Regions from separate parts of the Streptomyces sp. NPDC045968 genome, predicted to be linked through region 2. Evidence: riboswitches for the same ligand, from Rfam matches in the RefSeq annotation. Region 2 holds a riboswitch; each other region holds the start of a gene.
The links. Region 2 has a riboswitch for cobalamin ahead of AC07FA_RS00565 (ABC transporter substrate-binding protein). Riboswitches for the same ligand answer to the same signal wherever they lie in the genome.
Positions count from the first base shown of each region.

Region 1 (3,224 bases), on a different contig from region 2:
GCCGTGGCGATCATCTACATCCCGATCAAGCTGGGCGGCTTCGACGACATCTTCGCCAAGGCGGGCGAGGCGTTCTCGGCGAAGAACGAGGCTGCGGGCAAGCCCGTCGCGGGCCTCGTCCCGGGCGAGATGGGCCAGTGGGGCTACGCCACCCTGGCGCTGGGTTCGGCGCTCGCGCTCTTCATGTACCCGCACTCGATCACGGCGACGCTCTCCAGCCGCAGCCGTGACGTGATCCGCCGCAACACCACGATCCTTCCGCTGTACTCGCTGATGCTGGGCCTGCTGGCGCTGCTCGGCTTCATGGCGATCGCGGCCGGGGTCAAGGTCGACAACGGCCAGCTGGCGATCCCCCAGCTGTTCGAGAACATGTTCCCCGACTGGTTCGCGGGCGTCGCCTTCGCCGCGATCGGCATCGGCGCGCTGGTCCCCGCGGCCATCATGTCGATCGCCGCGGCGAACCTCTTCACTCGCAACATCTACAAGGACTTCCTGAAGCCGGACGCGACCCCGGCGCAGGAGACCAAGGTCTCCAAGCTGGTCTCGCTCCTGGTGAAGGTCGGTGCGCTCGCCTTCGTCCTCACCATGGACAAGACGGTCGCGATCAACTTCCAGCTGCTCGGCGGGATCTGGATCCTCCAGACGATGCCCGCACTGGTCGGCGGTCTCTTCACCCGCTGGTTCCACCGCTGGGCCCTGATCGCGGGCTGGGCGGTCGGCATGCTGTACGGGACGGTCGCCGCGTACGGCGTGGCCAGCCCGACCCAGAAGCACTTCGGCGGCTCCTCGAAGGAGATCCCCGGTATCGGCGAGATCGGCTACATCGGCCTCACCGCGTTCATCCTGAACGTCGTGGTCGTGGTCGTGCTGACCTTCGTCCTCAACGCGCTGAAGGCGCCGGCCGGGATCGACGAGACCTCCCCGTCCGACTACACGGCGGACGCGGGCGACCCGGGCGTCAAGACGGTGCTCCCGCCCGCCACGGTGGGCGCCCCGGGCGGTCACTGACCCCCGGACCGGACGCCGCGTACGGGCCGCCCCGCCTCCGGAAGGAGGCGCGGCGGCCCGTCGCATATCCGGTACGCCCATCCGCCCGCGATGCGGCACACTCCCCGGCATGGACATATCGATCAGGCGTATCAACCCCGGGGAGCACGAGACGCTGGGTGAGATCACCGCCCAGGCGTATCTCGGCGACGGACTGCTGGACTTCGGTGCGGACGATCCGTATCTGGCCGAGCTGCGGGCAGTGACCCGGCGCGACGCGGAGGCCGAGGTGCTCGTCGCGGTCGGGACGGACGGTGCCGTACTCGGCGGCGTCACCTACGCCCCGCCCGGGAATCCGTGGGCGGACATCGCCGGGGAGGACGAGGCCGAATTCCGGATGCTGGCCGTCGCGGGAGCGGCGCGCGGGCGCGGAGCGGGCGAGGCTCTGGTGCGGGCATGCGTCGAGCGGGCGCGGGCCACGCCCGGGGTCACCGGCCTCGTCCTGTCGACGACGGACCTCATGGTGGGCGCCCACAGGATCTACGGGCGCCTCGGCTTCGTACGGACCCCGGAGCGGGACTGGGAACCCCTTCCCGGCCTCGGGCTGCTGACCTACCGGCTGGCACTCTGACCCGTCACGACACAACATGTGGGGGCTGCCTCAAGGGGCGGCCCCCACATGTATGCTCATGCTCGCTGTCGCCGCAGGGAAATCCGGTGCGAATCCGGAACTGTCCCGCAACGGTGTGATCGGTGTGCTTTTGCACATCCGAAGTCCGATGACCTGTCGACAGCGCGCCCGGCTCGACCGAACCGGGCGCAGAGACGTCCGGGCCTCGCGGATGGGCCGGTGGACGCCGCACGCAGTGCTGCCGCCTCCGGGCCCCACGCTGCCCGGCTGCCCCCGCTCCCCGCCGGCCCAGAGCCGAGCGAGGGAGAGCACCGCGGTGACCATCGCGCCAGCCGATCCGGTTTCAGCAGCAGAGTCCGCCCAGAACACCGGAACCGCCACATCCGCGGGCACCGCCGCGGACGCACCCGGGACCGCACTGCTGCGGACCCTCACCGACCTCACGGCGGACCTCCCCGACACCGACCCAGGACGCGTCGCCGCCGCCGCGCTGCGTGGCCGCAACGCCCGGTCGGACGAGGCCGAGCTGCGCTCGCTGGCCACCGAGGCCGCCGCCGGCCTGATCTCCGAGGACCCCGCCTACTCCCGGCTCGCCGCCCGCCTCCTCACCCGCACGATCGCGGACGAGGCAGCGGGCCAGGGCGCGGTCTCGTTCTCCGCCTCGGTCGCCGTAGGGCACCGCGAGGGCCTGATCGCGGACCGCACCGCCCAGTTCGTCCGGGTCCACGCCTCCCGGCTCGACGCCCTGGTCGGCGCCTCGCTCGTGGGCGGCGCCGACGACCGGTTCGGCTACTTCGGGCTGCGGACCCTCTACAGCCGCTATCTGCTGCGCCACCCGCTGACCCGCGAGGTGATCGAGACCCCGCAGCACTTCATGCTGCGCGTCGCGTCCGGTCTCGCCGAGGACGACTCGCTGGAGGCGCTGGACGAGGTCGCCGCGCTGTACGGCCTGATGAGCCGGCTCGACTACCTCCCCTCCTCCCCCACGCTCTTCAACTCCGGCACGCGGCACCCGCAGATGTCCTCCTGCTATCTGCTGGACTCGCCGCTCGACGAGCTCGACTCGATCTACGACCGCTACCACCAGGTGGCCCGGCTCTCCAAGCACGCGGGCGGGATCGGGCTCTCGTACTCCCGTATCCGCGCACGCGGTTCGCTGATCCGCGGCACCAACGGGCACTCCAACGGCATCGTGCCGTTCCTCAAGACGCTGGACGCCTCGGTCGCCGCGGTCAACCAGGGCGGCCGCCGCAAGGGCGCCGCCGCCGTCTACCTGGAGACCTGGCACGCGGACATCGAGGAGTTCCTGGAGCTGCGCGACAACACGGGCGAGGACCAGCGGCGTACGCACAACCTCAACCTGGCGCACTGGATTCCGGACGAGTTCATGCGCCGGGTCGACGCGGACGGCCAGTGGTCGCTGTTCTCGCCCGCCGACGTGCCCGAGCTGGTCGACCTGTGGGGCGACGACTTCGACGCGGCGTACCGCGCGGCGGAAGCCGCGGGGCTCGCCCGCAAGACGATGCCGGCGCGCGACCTGTACGGCCGGATGATGCGTACGCTCGCGCAGACCGGTCAGGGCTGGATGACGTTCAAGGACGCCTCC
Region 1 covers NZ_JBWKLF010000004.1:361,136-364,359, reverse strand. The annotation lists gene mctP (monocarboxylate uptake permease MctP) at 1-1,008, shown strand, start outside; gene AC07FA_RS14500 (GNAT family N-acetyltransferase) at 1,118-1,618, shown strand; cobalamin riboswitch at 1,671-1,793, shown strand; gene AC07FA_RS14495 (ribonucleoside-diphosphate reductase subunit alpha) at 1,935-3,224, shown strand, end outside.
Region 1: linked by a shared signal. The riboswitch ahead of AC07FA_RS14495 (ribonucleoside-diphosphate reductase subunit alpha) and the one ahead of AC07FA_RS00565 (ABC transporter substrate-binding protein) in region 2 are both predicted to bind cobalamin.

Region 2 (3,224 bases):
GCAGCGCGCGGTGTCCGGCGCCGACGGCCATCCGGGCCATGTGCGGCACCATCAGGCCGACGAAACCGATCGCTCCGCTGTACGCGACGAGGGCGCCGGTGAGGAGGGATACGAGGACGAAGACGGCGGCCCGGAAGCGTGCGGTGTCGAGCCCGAGGACGGTGGCGCCCTCCTCGCCGACGAGCAGCAGGTCCAGGGGGCGGGCGATGGCGAGGAGCAGGGCCGTACCGGCGACGAGGACCGTCGCGGGGAGGGCGAGCATGTCCCAGCGGGCCGAGCCGAGGCCGCCGAGCGTCCAGTAGAGGACTTCCTGGAGGTGGTCGGCGCGGGCGGAGGTGACCAGGATCAGGCTGGTGAGCGCGGACAGGATGTAGGAGACGGCCACTCCGGCGAGGACGAGCCGGTTGGTGGTGAGGCCGGAGCCGCCGCGGGCCAGGGTGTAGACGAGCAGGAGTGAGCCGAGGGCGCCCGCGAAGGCGGCGGCGGGGAGGGTGACGGTGGTGGCGCGGCCCGCGCCGACACCGAGGACGATGACGAGGACGGCGCCGGTCGACGCGCCGGAGGAGACGCCGAGGAGGAAGGGGTCGGCGAGCGGGTTGCGGACCAGGGCCTGGAGGACGGTGCCGATGACGGCGAGTCCGGCGCCGACGACGATGCCGAGCAGGACGCGGGGCAGCCGTACGTCGAGGACGATGGTACGGAAGGGGCTCGGTCCGGCCCGCCCGGTGAGGATGTCGAGGACCTGGCCGGGCGGGATGCGGACGGAGCCGAGTGCGAGGGCGGCGACGACGGCCGCACCGAGGACGGCGGCGAGGACGCCGACGACCAGGGTGCGGCGCAGCCGCCGACGCGTGTCGGGGGTGCGGCAGCTCACTGTGCGGCGGCCGTCTCCGGGTGGAGCTGGGCGGCGAGGGCCGTCACGGCCGCGGGGGCGCGGACGCCGAGGACCGCGTCGGAGAGCGGCAGTACGGCGAAGCGCTTGTTCTTGATCGCGGGGACGTCCGCGAGTGCCGGGTCGTCCAGGAGGCGCTTCTTCTTCTGGGCGACTGTGGTGGCGCCGTAGTCGTAGATCAGGACGACGTCGGGTTCGCGGGCGACGACGTTCTCCCAGGAGGCGTCGCCGAAGGGCTTGTCGAGGTCGGCGAAGACGTTCCGGCCGCCGGCCCGGGTGATCATCTCGTTGCCGATGCCTTTGCCGCCCGCGGTGAAGGCGGTCTTGTCGCCGCTGTCGTAGACGAACACGGAGACGGGGTCGACGCCCTTGAGCTTCCCGGCCGCTGAGGCGTTGGCGGCCTTCGCGTCGCGGATCCAGCGTTCGGCGCGGTCGGTGACGCCGAAGGTGCGGCCGACCTCACGCACCTCCTCGTAGAGGGTGTCCATGGCGGTGTCGCTCGTACCGCAGTACTCGGTGTTGAGGCGGCTGTCGATGCCGGACTTCTTCAGGGCCTCGCGGCTGCGGCCGTCGCTCGCGGCGAACGCGGAGGCGTAGCCGCCGTAGACGAAGTCGGGTGCGGCGGCGAGGAGCTTCTCGTAGGAGGGGTACTCCTTGGCCAGGACCGGGGTGGCCGCGTACTCCTCCGCGTACTTCGGCAGGACCTCGTCGTCGAGGTAGGCGGTGCCGACGAGGGTGTCGGCCAGGCCGAGTTCCAGCATGACTTCGGTGACGTGCTGGTTCATGGTGACGACGCGCTTCGGGGGCGCCTCGTACGTGGTGGTGACACCGCAGTTGGTGACGGTGTACGGGAAGCCCGGCGCCGCTTTCGCGTCCATGGGGGTGTTCTTCGCGTCCGCGGTGGAGCAGGCGGTGAGGGCGAGCGGGAGCAGCAGCAGGGCGGCTATGAGCGCGGGGGTGCGCCTGGACATGGCGGGCCTCTCCGGGGGATTTCCGCGTCCCCTGGTCGATGCGAGAAGGCGGCAGGCCAGTTCCTGACTTCCGTTCCCCGTCCGGGAGACGACTCTCCCGGGGGTTCGGCCACAGTGGCGGGACCGTGCCGGATTCGCACCGGCTTCCTGGTTCCTGCCGCCTCGTTGGTCTGCGTGCAGTCTGTCAGACCGCGCTCACGGACGGGTCAGTACGCCTCGACGACCTTGACGTCTTCCTCCGTGATCTCGCCGTCCACGATGCGGTACGAGCGGAACTGGAAGGGGCCCGCGTCGTCGGTGTCCGCGGTGGAGACCAGGACGTAGTGGGCTTCGGGCTCGTTGGCGTACGTGAGGTCGGTGCGCGAGGGGTAGGCCTCGGTCGCCGTGTGCGAGTGGTAGATGATCACGGGCTCCTCGTCGCGGTCGTCCATCTCGCGGTAGAGCTTCAGCAGGTCGCCCGAGTCGAACTCGTAGAACGTGGGCGAGCGGGCGGCGTTGAGCATGGGGATGAAGCGTTCGGCGCGGCCCGTTCCGGCCGGGCCGGCGACCACGCCGCACGCCTCGTCGGGGTGGTCCGCTCGGGAGTGCGCGACGATCTGGTCGTACAGCGCCTGGGTAAGGGTCAGCATGGCGTTCAGGATATGCATGAGGGCCCGCGCGTACCGGGGAGTGGTACGGGCGGGCCCACATGGTGGACGGGGCCGTTGGGGCGGCCGGGCGTCCGGGGAGGCCTTCGGGCGGGGTCAGCGCTTGACGAAGGCGGTGTTCTCGGGGTTGCGGGCCTTGAGCACCAGGTAGGAGACACCGAGGATCAGGGCCCAGAGCGGGGCGCAGTACAGCGAGATCCTGGCGTCCTTGTCGACGGCCATCATGACGATGACGAGGCCGATGAAGGCGAGCGCGAACCAGCTGGTGAAGGGGGCGCCGGGGGCCCTGAAGGTGGACTGCGGCAGCTCACCGCGGTCGGCCTTGGCGCGGTAGCGGATCTGGCAGACCAGGATCATGATCCAGGCCCACATGCCGGAGATGGTCGCGAAGGAGACGACGTAGTTGAACGCGTCGCCCGGCCACTGGTAGTTGATCCAGACGCCGACGAGCATCAGCGCGGCGGAGAAGGTGGTGCCCACCAGCGGAAGGCCGTTCTTCGTCAGCTTGGTGAACGACTTGGGGCCCTGGCCGTTGAGTGCCAGGTCGCGGAGCATGCGGCCGGTGGAGTACATGCCGGAGTTGCAGGAGGAGAGCGCCGCGGTGAGGACGACGAAGTTGACGATGGCGGCGCCGACGCCGAGACCCATCTGCTCGAAGGCTTCGACGAACGGCGAGACGCCCGGCTTGAACGTGCTCCACGGCACCACGGAGAG
Region 2 covers NZ_JBWKLF010000001.1:137,705-140,928, reverse strand. The annotation lists gene AC07FA_RS00570 (FecCD family ABC transporter permease) at 1-874, opposite strand, end outside; gene AC07FA_RS00565 (ABC transporter substrate-binding protein) at 871-1,863, opposite strand; cobalamin riboswitch at 1,901-2,056, opposite strand; gene AC07FA_RS00560 (M67 family metallopeptidase) at 2,070-2,492, opposite strand; gene AC07FA_RS00555 (amino acid permease) at 2,607-3,224, opposite strand, start outside.

Region 3 (3,224 bases), on a different contig from region 2:
GGCGGCCGCCGCGTCGGCCCGTACGTCGGCCAGCGACTTGGCGCAGCCGGGCCGCCCGATGCAGGCGCCCACGCCGGTCCACGGGGAAGCGGGGCCGGTGATCAGACCGGCCGCGTCGAGCTCGGCGAGCAGTCCGGTGGCCCGGTCCGCGGGCGCGCCGGGCACGATGACGCCGCGCCACGGGGTGAGGCGGAGCTCGCCGGCGCACCGGCGGGCGGTTTCGATGAGCAACTGCCACTGGGCGGGGCCGAGACGCCCGAGCGGTACGCCCGTGGAGAGGGCGACCGTGCCGTGCCGGCCGACGGGGCCGGGGGTCGGCGGGGTCGCCCGCGCGGGGCGGGGGGCTTCTGCGGTGGTGATCCCGCCGAGTTGCCGTGCGATGCGGGCGGGCAGTGCGGTACGGATGTCGTCGGGCAGGTCCTTCACGCGCCAGGCGCCGGAGGGCCGGGCGGCGTCCAGGAAGGTCTCCGCGGCGAGGAGGGCGGCGCGGGGGGCGTCCGCGGCGGGCAGGCGCAGGACGGTGTCGCCGGCGCCGATCCGCAGCAGGGCGGTGCCGCGGTCCGCGGGGTCTGTTCGTTCGGGGTCCGCGGGGCCCGCGGGGTCCTCTGGGGCCGCGGTCAGGGTGACATCGGCGCCGAGGGCGTCCACGTCACCGCGGCCGTCGTCGAGGGCGAAGAGGAAGCGGCCGGAGAGGGCGGTCGCGCTCTCGCTCCGGCACAGCAGCCGGTCCAGCTCGGTCAGCCACGGGCGGATGTCCGGCAGCCCGCGGTCGTCGAGGCCCGAGAGGGGGGAGGCGACGATGTTCCGTACGCGTTCGTGGCGTTCGGAGGGCAGGAGTCCGGCGGTCCCGAGCAACTGGGCCAGTTCGGGGCCGCAGTCAGGGGCGAGACCGCGGAGCTGGGCGTTGCCGCGTGACGTGAGATGGAGGTCGCCGTCACCGAGCCGCCGGGCCGCTTTGTGCAGGGCCTCCGCCTGAATGACGGTCAGGACCCCGCCGGGTATCCGGACCCGGGCGAGCGCGCCGTCGTCCGCGCGGTGCAGCCGCAGGGTGCCGGGGCAGGCATCACCACTGCTCCGGGCACAGGCGGCGCCCTGGGACCGGGGCGAAAGGGCGGATGCGGACATGGCGGCGAGCATACCGACCATCACACCGGCGCCGGCGGGGCCCGGCGAGATGCCGGACCGGACGCCGAACGGTCCGCGAGGTCCGGTGGGCGGGGCGGGGCCCTCCGGGGTCTCTGCCCGAAACGGGCGCGGCACCCGGAAGCCGGACGAGACCGGCAGGTACGCCGGCTCCGTGCGGGGCCCCGCACGCCCCCTCGGCCGGTCCGGGCGACGCCCGCCGTCCCCCTTCGCCGAGGAGGTCCGCCCCCAGCCATTTTTCCGGCCACCTGAGGACGCGGACCCCGGGGCCGTACCGGGCGTCCGTACCCGGCCATTTTTCCAGCCAGGCGGGAGGGGGCTCGGCTCAGTCCACAGACCGGCCTCAACCGCCGAACGGGCTGAGACCGCGCGACCTATGACGACAACCCGAGCTTGGCGGCCAACGCCTCCAAGCCTGGCGGCCCGCCCACCGCCCCCGGCCTGTCCGGCGCTTGAGGGCGAACCCCCGCCCCGGCCCCGGCCGACCAGCGCCCCGTCCGGCGCCGAGGACAAGATCCCGGGCGCCCCCCATCCGCCCACCCCCGCCGCTTAGGATGCACACGGCGGTCACTCGGACCGCCATCGCCAGACGGCGACAGGGGAGGAAGCCCGGTGAGATTCCGGCGCGGTCCCGCCACTGTGAGCCCGGCCGAGACCCGGCCGAGCGAGTCAGGAACTCCCTTTCCCGAATGCCCGGACACGTCCGGGCGGGGGGAACCCCATTCCGACACCGCCCGGGGCGTGGACACCCCGAGGAAGGCCTGACGCAGCATGATTCTGCTTCTGTCGACGTCCGACACCGACCTGCTGAGCGCCCGCGCATCGGAAGGCCCGGTCAGCTACCGCTACGCCAACCCTTCCCGGCTCACGCTCGACACCCTCCCGGAGCTCCTCGACGGCGTGGACCTCGTCGTCGTCCGTCTGCTCGGCGGCATACGCGCCTGGCAGGAGGGCCTCGACCAGCTGCTGGCCACCGGCCGCCCCATCGTCGTACTGACCGGCGAACAGGCGCCCGACGCCCAGCTGATGGCCGCCTCCACCGTTCCCATCGGCATCGCCGCCGAGGCGCACGCCTACCTCGCGCACGGCGGCCCCGCCAACCTGGCGCAGCTGGGCCGGTTCCTGTCCGACACCGTCCTGCTCACCGGCCACGGCTTCGACCCGCCCGCCCCGGCCCCGGCCTGGGGTCCGCTGGAGCGGACCGCCCGCCGGCCCGCCGAGGGCGCGCCCACCATCGCGGTGCTCTACTACCGCGCCCACCACATGAGCGGGAACACCGCGTTCATCGACGACCTCTGCTCGGCCGTCGAGGACGCGGGGGCCCGCCCCCTGCCGCTGTACGTCGCCTCGCTCCGTACCCCCGAGCCCGAGCTCATCGACGCACTCCGCGCCGCGGACGCCATCGTGACCACGGTCCTCGCGGCGGGCGGCACCCGGCCCGCCGAGGCGTCCGCGGGCGGGGACGACGAGTCGTGGGACGCGGGCGCGCTGACCGGACTCGACGTACCGATCCTCCAGGCGCTCTGCCTGACCGGTTCGCGCAGCGACTGGGAGGACAACGACGAGGGCGTGTCCCCGCTGGACGCCGCCAGCCAGATCGCGGTCCCCGAGTTCGACGGCCGACTGATCACCGTGCCGTTCTCCTTCAAGGAGATCGACGAGGACGGCCTGCCCGCCTACGTCGCGGACGCCGAGCGCGCGGCACGGGTCGCCGGAATCGCCGTACGGCACGCGCGCCTCCGTCACATCCCGGCCGCCGAGAAGCGGATCGCGCTGGTCCTCTCCGCGTACCCGACCAAGCACTCCCGTATCGGCAACGCGGTCGGCCTCGACACCCCCGCCAGCGCCGTTGCACTCCTGCGCAGGCTCCGGGCGGAGGGGTACGACTTCGGCCCCGAGGAAGAGATCCCCGGCCTCGTCTCCGGCGACGGCGACGAACTGATCTACGCCCTGATCGAGGCCGGCGGCCACGACCAGGAATGGCTCACCGAGGAGCAGCTGGCCCGCAACCCGGTCCGTATCCCGGCGGCCGACTACCGCCGCTGGTTCGCCACGCTCCCCGCCGAACTGCGCGAGGCCGT
Region 3 covers NZ_JBWKLF010000003.1:632,947-636,170, forward strand. The annotation lists gene cobG (precorrin-3B synthase) at 1-1,137, opposite strand, end outside; cobalamin riboswitch at 1,699-1,847, shown strand; gene cobN (cobaltochelatase subunit CobN) at 1,915-3,224, shown strand, end outside.
Region 3: linked by a shared signal. The riboswitch ahead of cobN (cobaltochelatase subunit CobN) and the one ahead of AC07FA_RS00565 (ABC transporter substrate-binding protein) in region 2 are both predicted to bind cobalamin.